DNA from 2 places in the Diaphorobacter oryzae DSM 22780 genome. Region 1 is predicted to be linked to the other one. Evidence: riboswitches for the same ligand, from Rfam matches in the RefSeq annotation. Region 1 holds a riboswitch; the other holds the start of a gene.
What was found. Region 1 has a riboswitch for glycine ahead of BP68_RS15290 (D-amino acid dehydrogenase). Riboswitches for the same ligand answer to the same signal wherever they lie in the genome.
Positions count from the first base shown of each region.

Region 2: linked by a shared signal. The riboswitch ahead of gcvT (glycine cleavage system aminomethyltransferase GcvT) and the one ahead of BP68_RS15290 (D-amino acid dehydrogenase) in region 1 are both predicted to bind glycine.

Region 1 is NZ_JCANUL010000011.1:19,358-28,756, reverse strand. It holds gene BP68_RS15310 (MFS transporter) at 1-1,609, opposite strand, end outside; gene BP68_RS15305 (hypothetical protein) at 1,606-2,439, opposite strand; gene BP68_RS15300 (helix-turn-helix domain-containing protein) at 2,575-3,327, shown strand; gene BP68_RS15295 (YXWGXW repeat-containing protein) at 3,517-3,930, shown strand; glycine riboswitch at 4,064-4,172, shown strand; gene BP68_RS15290 (D-amino acid dehydrogenase) at 4,266-5,594, shown strand; gene BP68_RS15285 (FIST signal transduction protein) at 5,666-6,943, opposite strand; gene BP68_RS15280 (PhaM family polyhydroxyalkanoate granule multifunctional regulatory protein) at 6,990-7,742, opposite strand; gene BP68_RS15275 (HU family DNA-binding protein) at 7,969-8,406, shown strand; gene BP68_RS15270 (tyrosine-protein phosphatase) at 8,486-9,238, opposite strand; tRNA gene BP68_RS15265 (tRNA-Phe) at 9,384-9,399, opposite strand, start outside.
Region 2 is NZ_JCANUL010000001.1:442,249-451,647, reverse strand. It holds gene gcvP (aminomethyl-transferring glycine dehydrogenase) at 1-1,252, opposite strand, end outside; gene gcvH (glycine cleavage system protein GcvH) at 1,327-1,701, opposite strand; gene gcvT (glycine cleavage system aminomethyltransferase GcvT) at 1,790-2,929, opposite strand; glycine riboswitch at 2,988-3,108, opposite strand; glycine riboswitch at 3,124-3,220, opposite strand; gene BP68_RS02070 (fatty acid--CoA ligase) at 3,413-4,987, shown strand; gene BP68_RS02065 (TRAP transporter large permease) at 5,038-6,315, opposite strand; gene BP68_RS02060 (TRAP transporter small permease) at 6,401-6,895, opposite strand; gene BP68_RS02055 (TRAP transporter substrate-binding protein) at 7,018-7,989, opposite strand; gene BP68_RS02050 (Lrp/AsnC family transcriptional regulator) at 8,287-8,742, shown strand; gene BP68_RS02045 (ABC transporter ATP-binding protein) at 8,815-9,399, opposite strand, start outside.

The sequences.
Region 1 (9,399 bases):
CGCGCTCGAAGGCCGCCTCGTAGGTGGCGGCATCGTCCTTTTGCGGCGCGACGGGGATGGCCTTGGCCAGGCGGAACAAAGCGCCCAGCACGGGGATGCGGAAGATGCGGTGGTCCATGATGAAGTAGATGGGCCGGGGACTGGCGGCCATGAGCAGCACGGCATCGACAAAGCTCACATGGTTGCACGCCAGGATGGCCGCACCGGTGGTGGGAATGTGCTCGTCGCCGCGCACCTTGAAGCGGTAGATGCAGCGCGACAGCACCCAGGCCACGAAGCGCAGCAGGTACTCGGGCACCAGCATGAAGATGTAGAACGCCACCACCGCGTTGGCGATGCCCGTGAACAGGAAGATCTGCGGCACCGTGAAGTGCGCCGCGAGCAGCGCGCCCGCGAGCACGGAGCTGGCGATCATGAACAGCGCGTTGAGGATGTTGTTGGCCGCGATGATGCGCGCGCGGTGCGTGGGCTGGCTGCGCATCTGGATCAGCGCGTACATGGGCACGCTGTACAGGCCCGCGAACAGGCTGAGCAGCAGCAGGTCGAGCATCACGCGCCAGTGCGCGGGCTGCGCCACGAAGCGGGCCAGGCCCATGACATCGGCGGCCGGCAAGCTGCGCGAGGCGAAGTACAGGTCGATGGCGAACACGCTCATTCCGATGGCGCCCAGCGGCACCAGGCCGATCTCCACATGCCGGCGCGAGAGCACCTCGCACAGCAGCGAGCCGATGCCGATGCCCACCGAGAACACCACCAGCAGCAGCGAGGCGACCTGCTCATCGCCGTGCAGCACCTGTTTGGCAAAGCTGGGGAACTGACTGAGGAACACCGCGCCGAAGAACCACATCCACGAGATGCCCAGCAGCGAGCGGAACACGACGCGGTTGCCGTGCGCCAGCTTGAGGTTGCGCCAGGTTTCGCTCACCGGGTTCCAGTTGACGGTGAGGCCGGGGTCGGTGGCCGGCGCCGGCGGAATCCACTGCGCCACCAGGCGCCCCAGCACGGCCAGGGTCAGGCAGGCCACGGCCACGCTGGCGTGGCCGATCTGCGGAATGGCCACCAGCAGCCCCCCGGCCACGTTGCCGAGCAGGATGGCCACGAAGGTGCCCATCTCCACCATACCGTTGCCGCCCGTCAGCTCGCGTTCGTTGAGCGCCTGCGGCAGGTAGGCAAACTTCACCGGCCCGAACAGCGTGGAGTGCAGCCCCATGAGGAACACGCAGGCCAGCAGCACGGCCGCGCTGTCCAGCAGGAAGCCCGTGGCCGCCACCAGCATGATGGCGATCTCCAGGCTCTTCACGAAGCGGATGATGCGCGTCTTCTCGTACTTGTCGGTGAGCTGCCCCGCCGTGGCCGAGAACAGCAGGAACGGAAGGATGAACAGCGCCCCGATCACGAGGCCCGCCATGGCGGGCGGCATCCACGACACGCTGAGCTGGTAGGTCACCATCACGGTGAACGCGAACTTGAACAGATTGTCGTTGGCCGCGCCGGCAAACTGCGTCCAGAAAAACGGCGCGAAGCGGCGCTGGCGCAGCAGGGCGAACTGGTTGGGGTGGCCGTCATGGGCCACGAACGCGGCATCCGGGTTGGCCTGGACTCGGCTCATCGTGCACTCCCTCGCTGGATGGTGAACGCCCTTGCGGCGCGCAAAGGCAGGCTGGCGATTGTGCCCTCGCTCCCAGTGACCCACGGCCGCAGCGCACACGCCACCGGCAGCGCTGCGGCGGCGGCCACCACATGCTTGAGACTGTGCCCGGACACCACCGCATGGGTGGCGGCAAACACGGCAGCATCACCGGCCTCCAGCGCCTTGGCCACGGCATACAGCGCCACCACCGCACCCCAGCGCACCGGCGGCGCACCCGGCAGTGGCGCCACGCAGGCCAGCCCCAGCAACACCAGCACGCCCCCGCCCTGCAGCACCGCCCAGGGCAGCAGGTTGCCCGTGGCCGCCCACGCCTGCAGCGCGGCCACGCCCCCCAGCAGCACGGCGGCCACAACGGCCCAAGGCGTGCGGCCATCCACGCGGGTGGAGACAGCCAGGCCCAGCAGCCCGGCAAAGGCCCAGAGCATGCCAAAGCGGTCCCACCACAGCGTGGCGTCGTGCGGCGCCCAGTGGTACCAGGCCGAGACGCCGCCCGTCAGCGCCAGGCCGGCAAAGAACATGGCCGCCAGGGCGCGCTGTGCAGCGGGCAGGCGCCGCGCCCGTGGCCCGCTCAGCGCCCAGGCCCCCGCCAGCGCGGCCAACACGAAAGCGGCGTTGCTCAGCACATCCAGCGCGCAGGGCAGTCCGGCCCAGGCGCGCTGGTCGGCAAAGGCGTGGTAGTGGGGCGCCTGCGCCAGCGGGGGCAGGCCCCAGGCCAAGCCCAGGAAAACGGCCACCACGGCGGCCAGGAGCCAGCGCAGGCGCTGGGCGGAAAGGATCCACAGGTGCATCGCGCACTCCTTCGCTCAAGGGCGCCCCCCTGCGGGACGCCATGGCGCGCAGTGTCGGCAGGCACAGCTTTTGAGGCATTGCCTGAATGCACCAGAACAAACCCCGAGCGCCGCAGGTATCCATAATCGATACCCATGAGCACCACCGCCGACCTCGTCACCGCCCTGAAGAAAGAGCTGAAGGCCGCCCAGATGACCTATGCCGATCTGGCCCGGGCCATCGGCATGGCCGAGTCCAGCGTCAAGCGCATGCTGGCCAAGGGCGACATGCCGCTGTCGCGCATCGACGCCATCTGCCGGGCGCTGCGGCTCGACTTCGCCGACCTGGCGCGCCGCGTGGCCGAAAGCCAGCCCCTGCTCAGCGAGCTGAGCCTCGACCAGGAGCGGGCCGTGGTGGCCGACAAGAAGCTGCTGCTCATGGCGATCTGCGTGCTCAGCCAGTGGACGCTGGAGCAGATCGTGGGCGCCTACCGGCTCAGCGAGGCCGAGGGCATCAAGTACCTCGCGCAGCTCGACCGCATCGGCATCATCGAACTGCGGCCGCTCAACCGCTACCGCCTCAAGCTCGCCAAGACCTTCCGCTGGCGCCCGCACGGGCCGGTGATGCACTACTTCCGCGACCATGCCCTGCTGGACTATTTCAACGGCGGCTTCGACGGCCCCGGCGAGGGCGTGCTGCTGGTGCATGGCGCCATCGGCCGCAGCCTGGCGCCGGCCTTCATGGAGCGCCTGCAGCGCGTGGCGCAGGACTTCGCGCAGCAGCACCTGGCCGACCAGCGCCTGCCCGAGCGCGAGCGCGAGGGCTACACCCTGCTGCTGGCGATGCGCAGCTGGGAGTTCGAGGCCTTCGCCGCCATGCGCCGCACGGCGCCCGCCAAAAGCTCCTGAATCAATAGCTACCAGCGCATTACTGGCAAGCGCTGCAAGTACTTTTTACATAAAAGACCACCGCCAACACAGCTGCTCACAACCGTTTTCCGGGCGGTCACCAACGCTTTCCGCGCGTTGACCTGCGCGGGGCACCATGGACTCCAGACGGCGCGGCATCCGCCGCACGCCCACCCACAGGAGAACACCATGGCCCGCACCCTCTTCACCGCCGCCAGCCTGGCCGCACTGACGCTCGCTGCCGCCGGCGCCGCCCATGCCGCCGCGGGCGCCACCGTCGTGATCCAGGCCGGCTCGCCCCCTTACCCCATGCACCAGGCGCAGGTCGCCCACTACCCGCCGCCTCCACCGCCGCGCTACGAGCGCGTGCCGCCGCCGCGCCGCGGCATGGTGTGGTCGCAGGGCCATTGGGAGTCGCGCGGCCACCGCCATGTCTGGGTGCCAGGCCAATGGATACGCGTGCGCCCGGGCTACCACTACCGCCAGCCGCACTGGGAGCGGCGCGGCAGCCGCTGGCATTACGCGGCCGGCGGCTGGGACCGCGACGGTGACGGCGTGCGCAACCGCTACGACCGCCGTCCGGACAATCCCTACCGCCACTGACATCGCGCCCGCGCCGCATTCCCGCGGCGCATGTCCGCTGGTACGATGCGCCACGCAGGAGAGCAGACGGCCCCTCGCCGTTTCACCGAAGGCGCAAACTCCCATACACGCTCAGGTTCCGTACTGCACACCAACACAGCCGTCTGGAGAGCCGCCACGCCCGCCGTGGCGCACCGAAGGAGCAAGCACCGCGCGGGTCGTGCGGCGTGAATCTCTCAGGTACCAAGGACAGGGGGAGCGGCAGCCAGGCCATGTCGCGCCCGCTGTTCGCTATGCATTCAATAGCTGCTCGCGCGCGCCCAGTCTGTGCAAACCTTGAAAAAGGCTTGTAAACCATGCGCGTGATCGTTCTCGGTGCCGGCGTTGTCGGCACCACTTCTGCGTATTTCCTCCAGCAACTCGGCCACGAGGTCACGGTCATCGACCGCCAGGCCGCGCCCGGCGCCGAGACCAGCTTCGCCAACGGCGGCCAGATCTCCGTGAGCCATGCCGAGCCCTGGGCCAATCCCAGCGCGCCGCTCAAGGTGCTGCAGTGGCTGGGCCGGGAAGACGCGCCGCTGCTGTTTCGCCTGCGCGCCGACATGCGCCAGTGGCTCTGGGGCCTGCAGTTTCTGCGCGAATGCACGCCCGCGCGCACGCGCCACAACATCGAGCAGATCGTGAGCCTGGGCAGCTACAGCCGCAGCACGCTGCAGCAGCTGCGCCAGGACGCGGGCCTGCGCTACGACCAGCGCGCGCAGGGCATCCTGCACTTCTACACCAGCGCCCAGGAATTCGAGGGCGCGCTGGCCCCCGCCGAGCAGATGCGCGCGCTGGGCTGCGACCGCCGCGTGGTGAGCGCCGACGAGGCCGTGCGCATCGAGCCCGCGCTCGCGCACATCCGCCCGCTGCTGGCGGGTGCCACCTACACGGCCGAGGACGAGTCGGGCGACGCCAACCTGTTCACCCGCGAGCTGGCCCGCGTGGCGCAGGCGGCGGGCGTGCGGTTTCGCCTGGGCTGCCACATCACGGCGCTGCGCCAGGCGGGCGGCGCCATCGACCATGTGGAGATCACCGACGAGACCGGCCGCTACGAGCGCGTGCACGGCGACGTCTACGTGCTGGCGCTGGGCTCGTTCAGCCCGCTGCTGGCGCAGCCGCTGGGCCTGCGCCTGCCCATCTACCCGGCCAAGGGCTATTCGGTGACGCTGCCCGTGCGCGATGCGGCCGCCGCCTACGCGGTGAGCCTGACGGACGACGAATACAAGCTGGTGTTCTCGCGCTACACCGGCGCGCAGCGCGACGGCCAGCCCGGCCGCGACGTGCTGCGCGTGGCCGGCACGGCCGAGCTGAACGGCTACGGGCGCGAGCTGAACACCGTGCGCTGCGAGGCCATCGTGCGCCGTGTGGAGCAGCTCTTTCCCGGCGCGGGCGACGCCAGCCAGGCCCAGTTCTGGACCGGCCTGCGCCCGGCCACGCCGAGCAATGTGCCGCTGATCGGCAAGACGCGGTACGGCAACCTGTTCCTCAACACCGGCCACGGTACGCTGGGCTGGACGCATGCCTGCGGCTCGGGCAAATCCATCGCGCGCATCGTCAGCGGGCTGGCGCCCGAGCTGGACTTTGCCTTCTGCGGCCTGCCCCGGCCCGCATGCGGCGCACGGCCGGCGGCGCTCACCACCTGAGCCACCACCATATGCTATTTATTTAATAGCTAATTACGCTTGATGGACGGTCGCTGCAAGCCTCAAAGACCTCAAGCATCTACGGCGGGGCGGGCAAACACGGTAAGCACGCCGCTGTAGCCATAGAGCCGGTGGGCGGCAATCTCGCCCCCGGCGAAGAAGCCCACGAGCGGCACATCGCCCAGCGCATGGCGCACGATCTGCAGCTCCGCACCCGGGCCGCCGAAGTGCGGGCCACCGCGGCCCGAGCAGCTCACGTAGACGGCGCCGGCGATGCGGCGCGCGCCCGCCGGCTCGGCGCCCGTGGCGGCGCCCCGCAAGGGCCGGGCCTGCTCGGCCTCGAGCTGGGGCGCAAGCTCCTCACGGATCTCGGCGCAGATGCGCATCAGGTCGGCACGCGCCGCGGCCGCATGGCGCTGGCAGAACGCGAGGCGCATGCCCACCTCCACCGGCTCGGCCAGGGCCACGCCGTTGCGCGTGGCGTCCAGCCCCACGATGTGGCGCACCCGCGTGTCGGCGCCAAAGTGGCCCGTGCGCTGCTGCGCCGGCGCGCCGGCATCCACCAGGCCAACCAGGGTGGCGCGCACCGCGCGCAGCGCGGGCTGCGGGTCGCCCACCAGGGTCACTCCCAGGGTGTCCAGCAGCACATCCAGCGCAGGCTCGCCGTCAAGTTCCAGCACCACGTTGTCCTGCGCCGCGGTGATCGTGGCCAGCGGGCCGATGGGCTGGCAGCCCTGCGTGACACGCGAGACCAGATCCACCTGCGAGCCAAAGGCCACGCCCGACAGGCCGCCATGGAGCACGCCGCCTACGGCCGCATCGCCACCCTCGTGCAGCGCGAACTGCACGCTGCGCCCCCGGCTAGCGGCCACGCCGCCGAACAGGTAGCCGCTGTCGGTGCGCTCCGCCATCTCGGCCAGCAGCTCCTGCAGCTCGGGCGTGTGGCCGTCGGCATGCACCAGCGCCTTGTGGGCGGCAAAGGCCGGTTCGCCCGGACGTGGCACGCCGTGCGGCAGGGGCGCGACGCCGGAGAACACGCGGTACTGCGCCCGCGGCAGGTCGCACAGCATGAGCGAGAGCGCGGGTTCGTCGAAATGCTCCGCGTTGTTGCCCGCCACGCCCACGCCCACGGTGCCGCACCAGTCCGTGATCGAGGGCAGCTCAGCCTCCAGATAGCACAGCAGCGCCGCGGCGTCGTCCGCGTAGTGGTCCGTGATGTAGAGCAGGCCCAGGGAAGGCGCCGCCGCGTACTGCGGCAAGGCCATCTGGGCCTTGAGCTGCGCCAGCGCCAGCGCGGCGGCCATGCGCCATTGCGGATGGGTGGCGTGGGCATTGGGAAAGAGCTTCATCGATCACCCCTGGTGCATGTGTGAGGCCGCGGCGTGCGGCCCTGCGTCAGCCCGGAGCGCGCCGCGCACGGGGTGCGGCAGCTTTCTTGGCTGCGGGGGCGGCCTTGCGTGCTGCGGTGCGTGGCTTGGCGGCAGCCTTGGCCTTGGGGGCGTCCGGGTCCGCGGTCGCGGCGCGCGCGCCCTGCATGCCCTGCGCCGCCATCTGCGCGGCCATGTCGGTGGCCGTCTTGAGGGCGCCGCTGGCCATCTCGCGCGTGGCCTCGAACGCCGCCTGGTGCGAACCCGCATCCTGCATTGCATTGGCCGCGATCTGCTGGAACTGGCTGGTCAGCGCGCCCCACCATTGCATCGGGTCCACCATGCCGGGGGCTGCGGACGCCGACGCCGCCGCTGGCGGGGGCTCGTCGGGCGGCGGCGCGGGCGATGCCGCAGGCGCCGCGGCAGCCGCGGTAGCCGCGCGCCCCGCCTTGCTGTCGGCTGCGGCGCGCGCGGCGCCAAACGTGCCGGCCAGGTCGCCCATGGCCATGTTCATGTCCTGCAGCGTGGCCAGCGTCATCTTCTGCACCTCCAGCGCCTGCACGGTGGCGGCGATCGCGCGCGCGTTCTGCTCCAGCCAGAACTGCACGGCCTTGAGCTCCTGGATGCGCTTGTCGAGCTCTTCCACGCTCACGGTGGGCGCCACCCAGCCCGACAGCGCGGGCATGGCCGGCATGCCTGCGGCGGCGCCCTTGGCCAGGCTCTGCAGGAAGTCGAAGCCCGGGACGAAGCGCCCGAAGCCGAAGGGGGAGGTATCGCTCATGGCCGCTCCTGTGCGTGGGAATGGGACTGTGGCCGACAGCTTACCGCCAATGCCCCGCATCGCGCCAGCGCGCACACCTCCTGCGCATGCCCCTCAAACCCCGTCAATGCGTGGTTTTCTCGTGCAAACCCGCATGAATACTGCCACTGCGCGCACAGACACCGCCTAGAATTCGGGCACCAGCTTGACTGGCATGCATTCCGACATTCAAAAAATATCCAGCACCATGGCAACTGCAAAGAAAACCACCGCACCGGTGAAGAAGACCGTCGCCGCCAAGAAGGTTGCGGCACCCGCCAAGAAGGCCGCCGTGAAGAAGGTCGCAGCGCCCGCTGCACCAGCTGCACTCAAGCCCGTGAAGGAGCCCTTCACGAAGACGGCCCTGGTCGCCCACCTGGCCACGCAAGCCGGCGTCGAGCCCAAGGCCGCCAAGGCCGTGCTCGCGGCGCTGGAGACGGCCATCCTCGGCTCCGTGCACAAGAAGGGCTCCGGCGAGTTCACGCTGCCCGGTCTGCTGAAGATCGGCCTGCAGCAGGTGCCTGCCAAGAAAAAGCGCTTCGGCAAGGATCCGTTCACGGGCGAAGAGCGCTGGTTCCCGGCCAAGCCCGCATCGGTCAAGATCAAGACCCGCGCCCTCAAGAAGCTCAAGGACGCCACGCTCTGATCGGCACAACGCCCCCAAAGAAAAAGCAGCCCGCGGGCTGCTTTTTCTTTGCCTGCGGCAGGCCTGCCGCGCGGCGGCATCACGCCACGCGCGGCTGCAGGTAAAGGTCCGCCAAGCGCTTGCGCGCCGCTTCATTCACGCCGAGGCGCTGCGACAGGTACTGCTGCATGCCACCATGGTCGTGCTCCACGGCCTGCAACGCCGCCTGCAGAAAATCCTCCTGCACGCGCCAAATCACGTTCAGCACGGCCTCCGGCGCGGAGCTCTTCAGCCCCGCCGGGCGGCGGTACAAGCCATTGGTGAGCAGATAGTCCTGCATCACCACCTCGCGCGACACCCCGAGGGCCAGCAGGATCAATGCGGCGGCAAACCCCGTGCGGTCTTTGCCCGCCGTGCAATGGAACACCAGCGGCGTGTCATCGGCCAGCAATTGCTCGAAGAGCCCGGCAAACTGCTCCGCGTTGTCGGACACGAAGGCCCGGTAGGTGTCCTGCATCAGCCCCACCGCAATCGGCGCCGTGATCTGGTGGCCCGCTATCGCCATCTCCTTGGCCCGCTGCACCACCGTAGGCTCGATGGGCAGCGCGTGGTAGCGCACCTCCGGCAGGGCATATGCCAGCGCCGCACTCTCCGCCTGTCCCCGGAAATCCACGGTGCGCGTCAATCCCAGCCCCGCCAGCACACGGGCATCCTCGGGCGTCAGCCCCGCCAGATGGTCGGACCGGAAAAGCCTGCGCCACCGCACGGTACGACCCTCCTCCCCGACATACCCACCCAGGTCGCGAAAGTTGGAGGCCCCGGAAAGCGAAAGAGAGCGTGAATAGTCATCCATGCAGAACACTGTAGTCCAAAGCACGCAGCTTCACGTGACACCGGGCTGTGGCGCACATGGCCGCGGCAGCTCCGTGGCATGCATCTAATGGTTACGGAAATGCAAAACGCCTCAGAACCCGAAGGGTGCTGAGGCGTTTTTGATATGGTGGCCTGGGACGG
Region 2 (9,399 bases), on a different contig from region 1:
CGCCCACCTGTACTGCGCGAGCAGCTATTGAATCAGTAGCATCCTTGGTGTGCAGGCTGAGGGTGTCGAAGGCCGTGCCATGGTGGCGGCTGGCAAAGCCCAGTTGCGCCAGGCCCCGGCTCAGGATGGCCGTGAAGCGTGCCACGCGGCGGGCGATGCGCGTCAGGCCTTCGGGGCCGTGGTACACGGCGTACATGCTGGCGATCACCGCCGGCAGCACCTGGGCCGTGCAGATGTTGCTGGTGGCCTTTTCGCGGCGGATGTGCTGCTCGCGCGTCTGCAGCGCCAGGCGGTAGGCGGGCTTGCCGTGCACGTCCACGCTCACGCCTACCAGGCGGCCGGGCAGGCTGCGCTTGAACTCGTCGCGGCAGGCCATGAAGGCCGCATGCGGGCCGCCCGCGCCCATGGGCATGCCGAAGCGCTGGGTGGAGCCCACCACGATGTCGGCTCCCCATTCGCCGGGGGCCTTCAGCAGCGTGAGCGCCAGCAGGTCGGTGGCGACGATGGCGGCGGCCTGCTTGGCGTGGATGGCTTGCACGTCGGCCTGCCAGTCCTGCACCCAGCCGCTGCTGGCGGGGTACTGGATGAGGGCGGCAAAGAAATCGCCGGCCAGTGCGGCCTCCCATTCCTGCGCCGAGTTCGCCACCACCACGGTGATGCCGATCGGCGCGGCGCGGGTTTGGATGACCTCGATGGTCTGCGGATGCGCGTCGCCAGCGACCACGAAGACATTGCTCTTGGACTTGACCGAGCGCTTGGCCAGCGTCATGGCTTCGGCGGCGGCCGTGGCCTCGTCGAGCATGGAGGCGTTGGCGATGGGCATGGCCGTCAGGTCGCAGACCATGGTCTGGAAGTTGACCAGCGCCTCCATGCGGCCCTGGCTGATCTCGGCTTGGTACGGCGTGTAGGCCGTGTACCAGGCGGGGTTCTCCAGGATGTTGCGAAGGATCACGCCCGGCGTGTGCGTGCCGTAATAGCCCTGGCCGATGAAGCTCTTGAGCACCCGGTTCTTGCCCGCCAGCGCCTTCAGTTCGGCCAGCGCGGCCGCCTCGGTGGTGGAGGGCGGCAGGTCCATGTCTTGGCTGCGCGCGATGGAGCGCGGGACGATGGAGTCGATCAGGCTGCGGCGCGAGGCCTCGCCAATCACGGACAGCATGTGGGCCTCGTCGGCGGCGTCGATGCCGATGTGGCGGGGCAGGAATTCAGCGGCGTTTTCGAGCGCAGCAAGGGGCAGGGGGGAGGGCATCTGCATGGCGAGGGATCAGTCTCAAGTGCGATGGGGCGTGAGTGGGGCGCCGCACGGTGGTGTGCGGCGCCGCTGCTGCATCAGGCGTTCTGGGCGAAGGCCGTGTAGGCCGTCTCGTCCATCAGGCCGGCCAGCTGGCCAGCGTCGCTGAGCTTGACCTTGAAGAACCAGCCGGCACCCAGGGGGTCGGTGTTGGCGAGCGACGGGTCGGCGCGCAGGGCCTCGTTGACCTCGACGATCTCGCCCGACACGGGCATGTAGACGTCGGCCGCGGCCTTCACCGACTCGACCACGCCGGCCACGTCGCCCTGGGCGAAGCTGGCGCCCACGGCGGGCAGGTCCACGAACACCACGTCGCCCAGCGCGTCCTGCGCGTGGACGGTGATGCCCACGACCGCGGCGGTCGTATCGGCGGCGTTGATCCATTCATGGTCTTTGGAAAACTGGATGCTCATGGGGGCTCCGGGAAATAGATGGGATTGACAGGGGTTGTTGAGAATGGTCAGCCCGCACTGTAGCCGGGCTGATGGGCCAGCGGCGGCTTCAGCCGCGGTAGTAGCGCGTAGGCACGAACGGCGTGGCTGCCACCTCCATGGGCACGGCCTTGCCGCGCACCATGGCGTTCACGCGCGTGCCCATGGCGGCGAAGGCCGGCGCCACGTACGCCAGGGCGATGGGCTTGTCGGCGCTGGGGCCGAGCAGGCCGCTGGTGACTTCGCCGATGCGCTCGCCGGCCTCGCTGTGCAGCTCGGTGTGTTCGCGCACGGGCACGCGCTCCAGCGCCACCAGAGCCACGCGCTTGCGTTGAAGGCTGGCCGGGTTGTCGATCTGGGCCAGCACCTTGTCGGCCCCGGGAAAGCCGCCGGCGCGCGCGCCGCCGGTGCGGCGCACCTTCTGGATGGCCCAGTTGAGCGCGGCTTCGGGGGGCGTGGTGGTTGTGTCGATGTCGTTGCCATAGAGGCACAGGCCGGCCTCCAGGCGCAGCGAGTTGCGCGCGCCCAGTCCGACGGGCTGGACCTCGGGCTGAGCCAGCAGCGTTCGCGCCAGATGCTCGGCCTGCGCGGCGGGCACGGAAATCTCGAAGCCGTCCTCGCCGGTGTAGCCGCTGCGGGTAACAAAGCAGGAGGCGCCGGCAAGGTCGAAGCTGCCGCCCGTCATGAAGACCAGTTGGCTCACGCCGGGCGCCAGGCGCGCAAGCACCGCCGCCGCCTGCGGGCCCTGCAACGCCAGCAGAGCCTGATCCGGCAGGGGAACGACCTGGCAAAGGTGGCCGATGCGGGCCTGGATATGGGCGATGTCGCCCACCTTGCAGGCGCCGTTGACGATGACGAACAGCTCGTCCTGCGCCACGCGGAAAAACATCAGGTCGTCGATGATGCCGCCCTCGTCGTTCAGCAGCAGGCCGTAGCGCTGCTTGCCCACGGGCAGGTCGATCACGTCCACGGGCATCAGGCTCTCGAAGGCGGCCGCGGCGTCCGGACCGACCAGGCGCAACTGCCCCATGTGGGAGACGTCGAACAGGCCGGCGGCCGTGCGCGTGTGGTGGTGCTCTGCCATCAGGCCGGCGGGGTACTGCACGGGCATGGAATAGCCGGCAAAGGGCACCATGCGGGCACCGAGTTCCAGGTGCAGGGCGTTGAGCGGCGTGGTCAGCAGGGGGGCAGCAGTGGCAGGGGCGGACACGGTGTTTCTCCAGGGCAAATAGAAACCGCGGCTGGCCCGAAGGGGCACCAGCCAAGGAATTTGCCCCGCTGTCCGCTTTACCTGAGAGATTCACCCCGCACCTTCCGGGCGTGGGGGTTTGCTCCTTCGGTGGACGGCCCGCGCATGGCGCGTGGCCGCCTCTCTCCAGCAAGGGAAACGCCCGCATCCCTGCGGGCGTGTCGTCAGTCCTTTTGCCTGAGCGTTCGGCTGCTGCCTGCGCCTTCGGCGGCCCGCACGCATGGCGCGCGGGCTCTCTCCTGACGAATCCGCGCAGTATAGCGGGCGGTCGGATGCCGACGGACGCATGGCATATGCATAGACGCAAAGGCCATGAGGCGCTTCCTATACTTTTGCGCCATTCCGGGCTTTTCCCGGTGTCGGGAGGCCGGTTGTGGTTCGTTTTTCTTCGATGACTGTGCGCCGATGGGCGCGTTCACTGTTCACCGTTTTGCAGGAGGTCGCATGAGCCATTCTGCGTTGACGCTGGGCGACACGCTGGCCTGGCCAGCCCGCTATCTGCCGCGCAAGGAGGCGTTGGTCGTCTCCGACGGTGAGGGGCGGCGCGCCTGGACCTACGCCGAACTGGATGCCGAGGTCAACCGCCATGCCCGCGGCCTGCAGTCGTTGGGCGTGGAGCGCGGGGACGTGGTGGCGGCGTTTCTGTACAACACGCCGGCTTTCGTGTTCACGCTGCTGGCCTCGGCGCGCCTGGGCGCGGTCTTCAACCCGATCAACTACCGCCTGGCGCCGCAGGAGCTGGCGTTCATCCTGCAGGACGGCGGAGCCAAGGTACTGGTGTTCGAGGGCGAGGGTTCGCAGGTGGTGGAGAAGGCCCGCGCGCTGGCCGGGCAGGTGCAGCACTGGATTTATGCGGACCCCGGCGCAGCACCCGCGTTTGCCACGGCGCGCCTGGATGCACTGGCGAAGGCCCAGGCGGCCACGCCCGTGGATGTGGTGGTGGATGAACACGACCCCTGCATCCTTATGTACACCAGCGGCACCACGGGCCGTCCCAAGGGCGTGTTGCACACCCATCGCAGCAAGCTGGCGCACAACGCGATGATGCACCAGGTGATGCAGTTCCGCCGCGAGGATGTGGGCCTGGCACTGGCGCCGCTGAACCACACGGCGGAGCTGCACACCAGCTTTCTGCCGCGCCTGCAGGTTGGCGCCACGCAGGTGCTGCAGCGCCGCTTTGACGCGGCCGACGCGCTACGTTTGATGGAGCAGGAGAAGGTCAGCTTCTTCTTCGCGGCACCGACCATGATCACCATGCTGCTGAACGATCCGTCGCTGGAGGGGCGGGACCTGTCCTCCCTGCGGCTGGTGGAGTACGGCGGCGCTTCCATGGCGCCGCACCTGATCCGCGAATGGTCGCGTCGGGTCGGCTCGGGCCTGGTGCAGGTGTTCGGCACCACGGAGATGGGGCCTTGCATGTCGGTGCTGTATCCCCATGAGCAGCTCAGCCACGCGGGATCGGCGGGGCTGCCGTCGCTCAACCATGATCTGGTGGTGGCACGGCTGCGCGGCGATGCGCAGCCTACGGACCCATCCGAGCCCTGTGCAACCGGAGAGGTGGGCGAGATTCTGGTGCGCGGCCCCTGCATGATGGCCGGCTACCTGAACCGCCCCGAGGCCAACGCCAAGGCGCTGGCCCATGGCTGGTACCACACGGGAGACCTGGGGCACCTGGATGCCGATGGCTACCTGTGGATTCGCGACCGCATCGACTACATGATCAATTCCGGCGCGGAAAACGTGTACCCGCGCGAGGTGGAGGATGCGCTGATCGAGCACCCCGATGTGCTGGAGGTGGCGGTGGTAGGGGAGCGGGACGAGCGTTGGGGGCAGGTGGTGGTCGCCCACGTGGTGGCGCGCCAGGGAGCGCAACTGGAGCCGCAGGCGCTGGATGCGTTCCTGCTGCAGGGGGAGCGGCTCGCTGGCTACAAGCGGCCCCGGCGCTACCACTTGGCGGAGAGCCTGCCCAAGACCACCAGCGGCAAGATCCAGAAGCACCTGCTGCGGCAGGCCGCGTGAGGCTTCGGCGGCAGAGCCCGGGCAGCGCATGGCTGGCCGGGCTCTGCCGCTCACCTGGCGTACACCAGATCGCGCAGGAACAGCGAGATGGACGGCACGTAGGTGATGACCAGCAGGCATGCCAGGATCAGGCAGACAAAGGGCAGCAGGTGGCCGACGATGCGGTCCAGCGAGATGCGCGCCACCGTGCATGCGGCGAACAGGTTCACGCCGAAGGGCGGTGTGATCATGCCCAGCGCCAGGTTCACCACCATGATCAGGCCGAAGTGCACCGGGTCCACGCCGAAGTGCATCGCCACCGGCGCAAGAATGGGGGCGAGCACGATGATGGCGGCGCTGGTCTCGATGAACATGCCGATCATGAACAGCGCGGCATTCACGCCCAGCAGGAACAGCGCGGGCGACTGCAGTACCTCTTGCAGCCAGCGGCCGATGGCGTCCGGCACGCCGGCGCGCGTGATGAGAAAGGCGAACAGGCCGGCGTTGGCAATGATGAACATGATCACCGCCGACGAGATCGCCGACTTGCGCAGAATGGCGTACAGGTCTTTGATCCTGATCTCGCGGTAGATCAGCATGCCCACCACCAGCGCGTAGAACACGGCCACGGCCGAGGCCTCGGTGGGCGTGAACACGCCGCCGTAGATGCCGCCCAGGATGATGACGGGCATGAGCAGCGCCCAGCCGGCCTGCAACAGCGCCTTGCCGAACGGCATGCGGCCGTCGCCATCGGCCTTGCCCCAGCCCTTGTACTTGCAGTACGCCCACACGAACAGCATCAGCGCGCCGCTGATGAGCAGGCCGGGCCCGAAACCGGCAATGAACAGCTCGCCGATCGACACCTCGGCGGACACGCCGTACAGGATCAGGGGAATCGATGGCGGAATGATCACGCCCAGCTCGGCGCTCGTGGCCTGCAGCGCGGCCGCGTAGCTCTTGGGGTAGCCGTGCTTGATGAGCGCGGGAATCAGGATGGCGCCGATGGCGAAGGTGGTCGCCACCGACGAGCCCGACACCGCCGCGAAGATCATGCAGGTGAGCACGCAGGTCATGGGCAGGCCGCCCTGCACGCCGCCCACCAGGCTCTTGGCGAACTCGACCAGCCGCCGCGAGATGCCGCCCGTCTCCATCAGGTTGCCCGCCAGGATGAAGAAGGGAATGGCCGCCAGCGGAAACTTGTTGATCGACGCGAACATCTCCTTCACGGAGATCAGCATGTTGGCGTTGGACGCCTGTATGCCCAGGATGGCGGACAGGCCGATGGAGACGGCCACGGAGATGGTGAGCGCGAAGCACAGCACCATGGTGGAGATCATCACCGCGGTCATAACGTAGCCCCCACGCTCGGCATTTCATGTCCTCGCTGCCCCCCGAGGGGGCCGTTCGCTTGCTTGAGGCGGCTCTGTGCTGTGCTCATTGCGCGGTCTCCAGTTCATGGCGCTGCGGGTCGATCAGGTTGCCCACGATCCCGAAGACGCTGAACAGCCCGCCCACGGGCATGGCCAGGTAGGCCCAGAACATCGAGACCGACTCCAGCCCCGCCATGGATTGCACGCCGCCGCGGCGCGCATAGTCCCAGCCCCACCAGATGATCACGCCGATGAGGGCCAGCGCGGCCAGGCACACCGCCCAGTCGAGCACGCGGCGCAGTGCCGGCGGGCTCCAGCGGTAGAGCACGTCCACGCTGACCATGGCGCCCTGGCGGAAGGCCATGGGGATGGCCAGAAACACCATCCAGATCAGGCTGAAGCGGATCAGGACCTCGGTCCATTCGGCGGGCTCTTCGAAGACGAAGCGCATCAGGATCTGGAACATGCCCAGCGTGGCGGCCAGGGCCAGCATGGCGCAGGCGCCCCACATGGCGACGGCGGTGCTCCAGCGCTCGCAGGAGAGAAGAAAGAATTTCATGCGTGGTATCCGTTAGATGCTCAATGAAAAACGCCCGTGGCGCATGATCCACGGGCGCTGATAGCTATGAAATTAAAAGCAAGAGAGGCATGGGGCAGGGCATTGCCGGCATGCCGCCCCGCTCACTTGAAGTTGCGGATCTTGTCGAGGTTGGCCTTGCCGAACTCTTTCTCGAACTGCGCATTCACGGGCGTCAGCGCCGCGACGAACTTGGACTTGTCCAGGTCGTCGATCACCGTCATGCCCTTGGCGCGCAGGTCGGCCACGCCCTTGGCGTCGTCCTCGTCCACGCGGGCGCGGTTGGCCTTGGCGCCTTCCTTGGCGGCGTCGATGAAGGCCTGCTTGTCGGCGGCCGACAGCTTGTCGAAGGTGGCCTTGTTCATCACGAAGATGCAGGGCGAATACACGTGGCCGGTGAGCGAGAGATGCTTTTGCACCTGGTCGAACTTGGCCGAGATGATCACGGGCAGCGGGTTCTCCTGCCCGTCCACCGTGCCCTGCTGCAGGGCGGTGAACACCTCGGGGAAGGCCATGGGCGTGGTGATGATGCCAAAGCCTTTGTAGGCGGCGATGTGCACCGGGTTCTCCATGGTGCGCATCTTCAGGCCCTTGAGGTCGCCGGGCTCCTTCACATCGCGCTTGCTGTTGGTCATGTGGCGAAAGCCGTTCTCGGCCCAGGCCAGGGCCTTGAAGCCCTTGGCATCGAACTTGGTGAGCATTTCCTGGCCGATGGTGCCGTCGAGCACGGCGCGCGCATGGGCCTTGTCGCGGAACAGGAAAGGCACGTCCAGGATCTTGGTCTCGGGCACGAAATTGGGGATGGGGCCGGTGGAGCTGAAGGCCAGCTCCTGCGTGCCCAACTGCACCGCTTCGATGGATTCGCGCTCGCCGCCCAGGGCGCCGTTGTAGAAGGTCTGGACCTTGTAGCGGCCGCCCGTGCGCTTTTCCACTTCCTTCGCGAAGGTGTCGATGGCCACGCCCTGGTGAGAATTCTGTGCCACCGAGATGCTGATGCGCATGGTGGTCTGTGCGTAAGCCGTTGCGGTGATGCCCAATGCCAAGCCCAGGCCCAGCGCAAGTTTGTTCAGCTGCATGTTGTCTCCTGTATGTCTGCGGGTGCTGCCAAAAATTATGGCAATGCAACATGACCCAGGTCATCGGGGTTTGTGCTGGGACGCAGAGAAGGAGAGGGGCGGCGCGTGGTGCCTTGCCAAGCCCCGGCCCGGCGGTAACCGGGCGGGGTCTCGTCAATGTCGTGCACTCCGGTAAGAGCGCCTTGATGGAGAGAGTATGCGCGCCAGGCCGTGGATGAATTTCCTGAATTTCTTGTTATTCGCGATGTTTCCGGCAAAATTTTCTGCTGATCTACGTATTTGTGAATAATGTCGCGAATGGATCGCCTAGACAGAAAAATTCTCTCCGTCCTGCAGGCCGATGCGCGCGCCAGCCTGCAGGAGATCGGTGCGGCCGTCGGCCTGAGCCCCTCGCCATGCTGGGGGCGCATCAAGAAGATGGAGGAGGCCGGCGTGATTGAGGGCTACACGGTGCGCCTGAACCCCCTGGCGCTGGACCTGGGCGACACGGTGCTGGTGCAGGTGACGCTGGACAGCCATTCCGACAACACGCTGGAAAAGTTCGGCGAGGTGCTGGCCAGCATTCCCGAGGTGGTGGAGGCGCACCTGGTCTCGGGCGACTACGACTATCTGCTGCGCGTGGTGGTGAAGGACACGCGCGACTACGAGCGCCTGCTGCGCGAGAAGCTCTACAAGATCAAGGGCATACGCCACAGTCGCTCCAGCTTCGTGCTGCGCACGCTCAAGAAGGCGGACCTGCCCCTGGGGGTTTGAAGCAAAAATAGCTGCCAGCGCCCATGGGTAGGGTGCAAGCAGCTATTAATTCAGGAGCAATGCGGGCAGGCGTCAGCCGAGCAGCAGGGCGTCGTCGGAGAGCTTTTCGCCGCGCACCTTCTCGAACATCTGCAGCAGGTCGGGCACGTCCATGCGCTGGCGCTCCGCGCCCGACACGTCCAGCACCACCTGGCCCTGGTGCAGCATCACCGTGCGCTGGCCCACGTCCAGGGCCTGGCGCATGCTGTGCGTGACCATCATGGTCGTGAGCTGGTTCTCGGCCACGATGCGGGCCGTGAGCTGAAGCACGAAGTCGGCCGTGCGCGGGTCGAGCGCGGCGGTGTGCTCGTCCAGCAGCAGGATGCGCGAGGGCTGCAGCGCCGCCATCAGCAGGCTCACGGCCTGGCGCTGGCCGCCCGAGAGTAGGCCGATGCGGTCGGTAAGGCGGTTTTCCAGTCCCAGGCCCAGCGTGGACAGGCGCGAGCGGAACATCTCGCGCTCGGAATGCTTCACGGCGCCGCGCAGGCTGCGGCGCGTGCCGCGCTGCTGGGCCAGGGCCATGTTCTCTTCGATGGTCAGGTCTTCGCAGGTGCCGGCCATGGGGTCCTGGAACACGCGGGCCACGCGCTGGGCGCGTGCCCAGACGGGTTGGCGCGT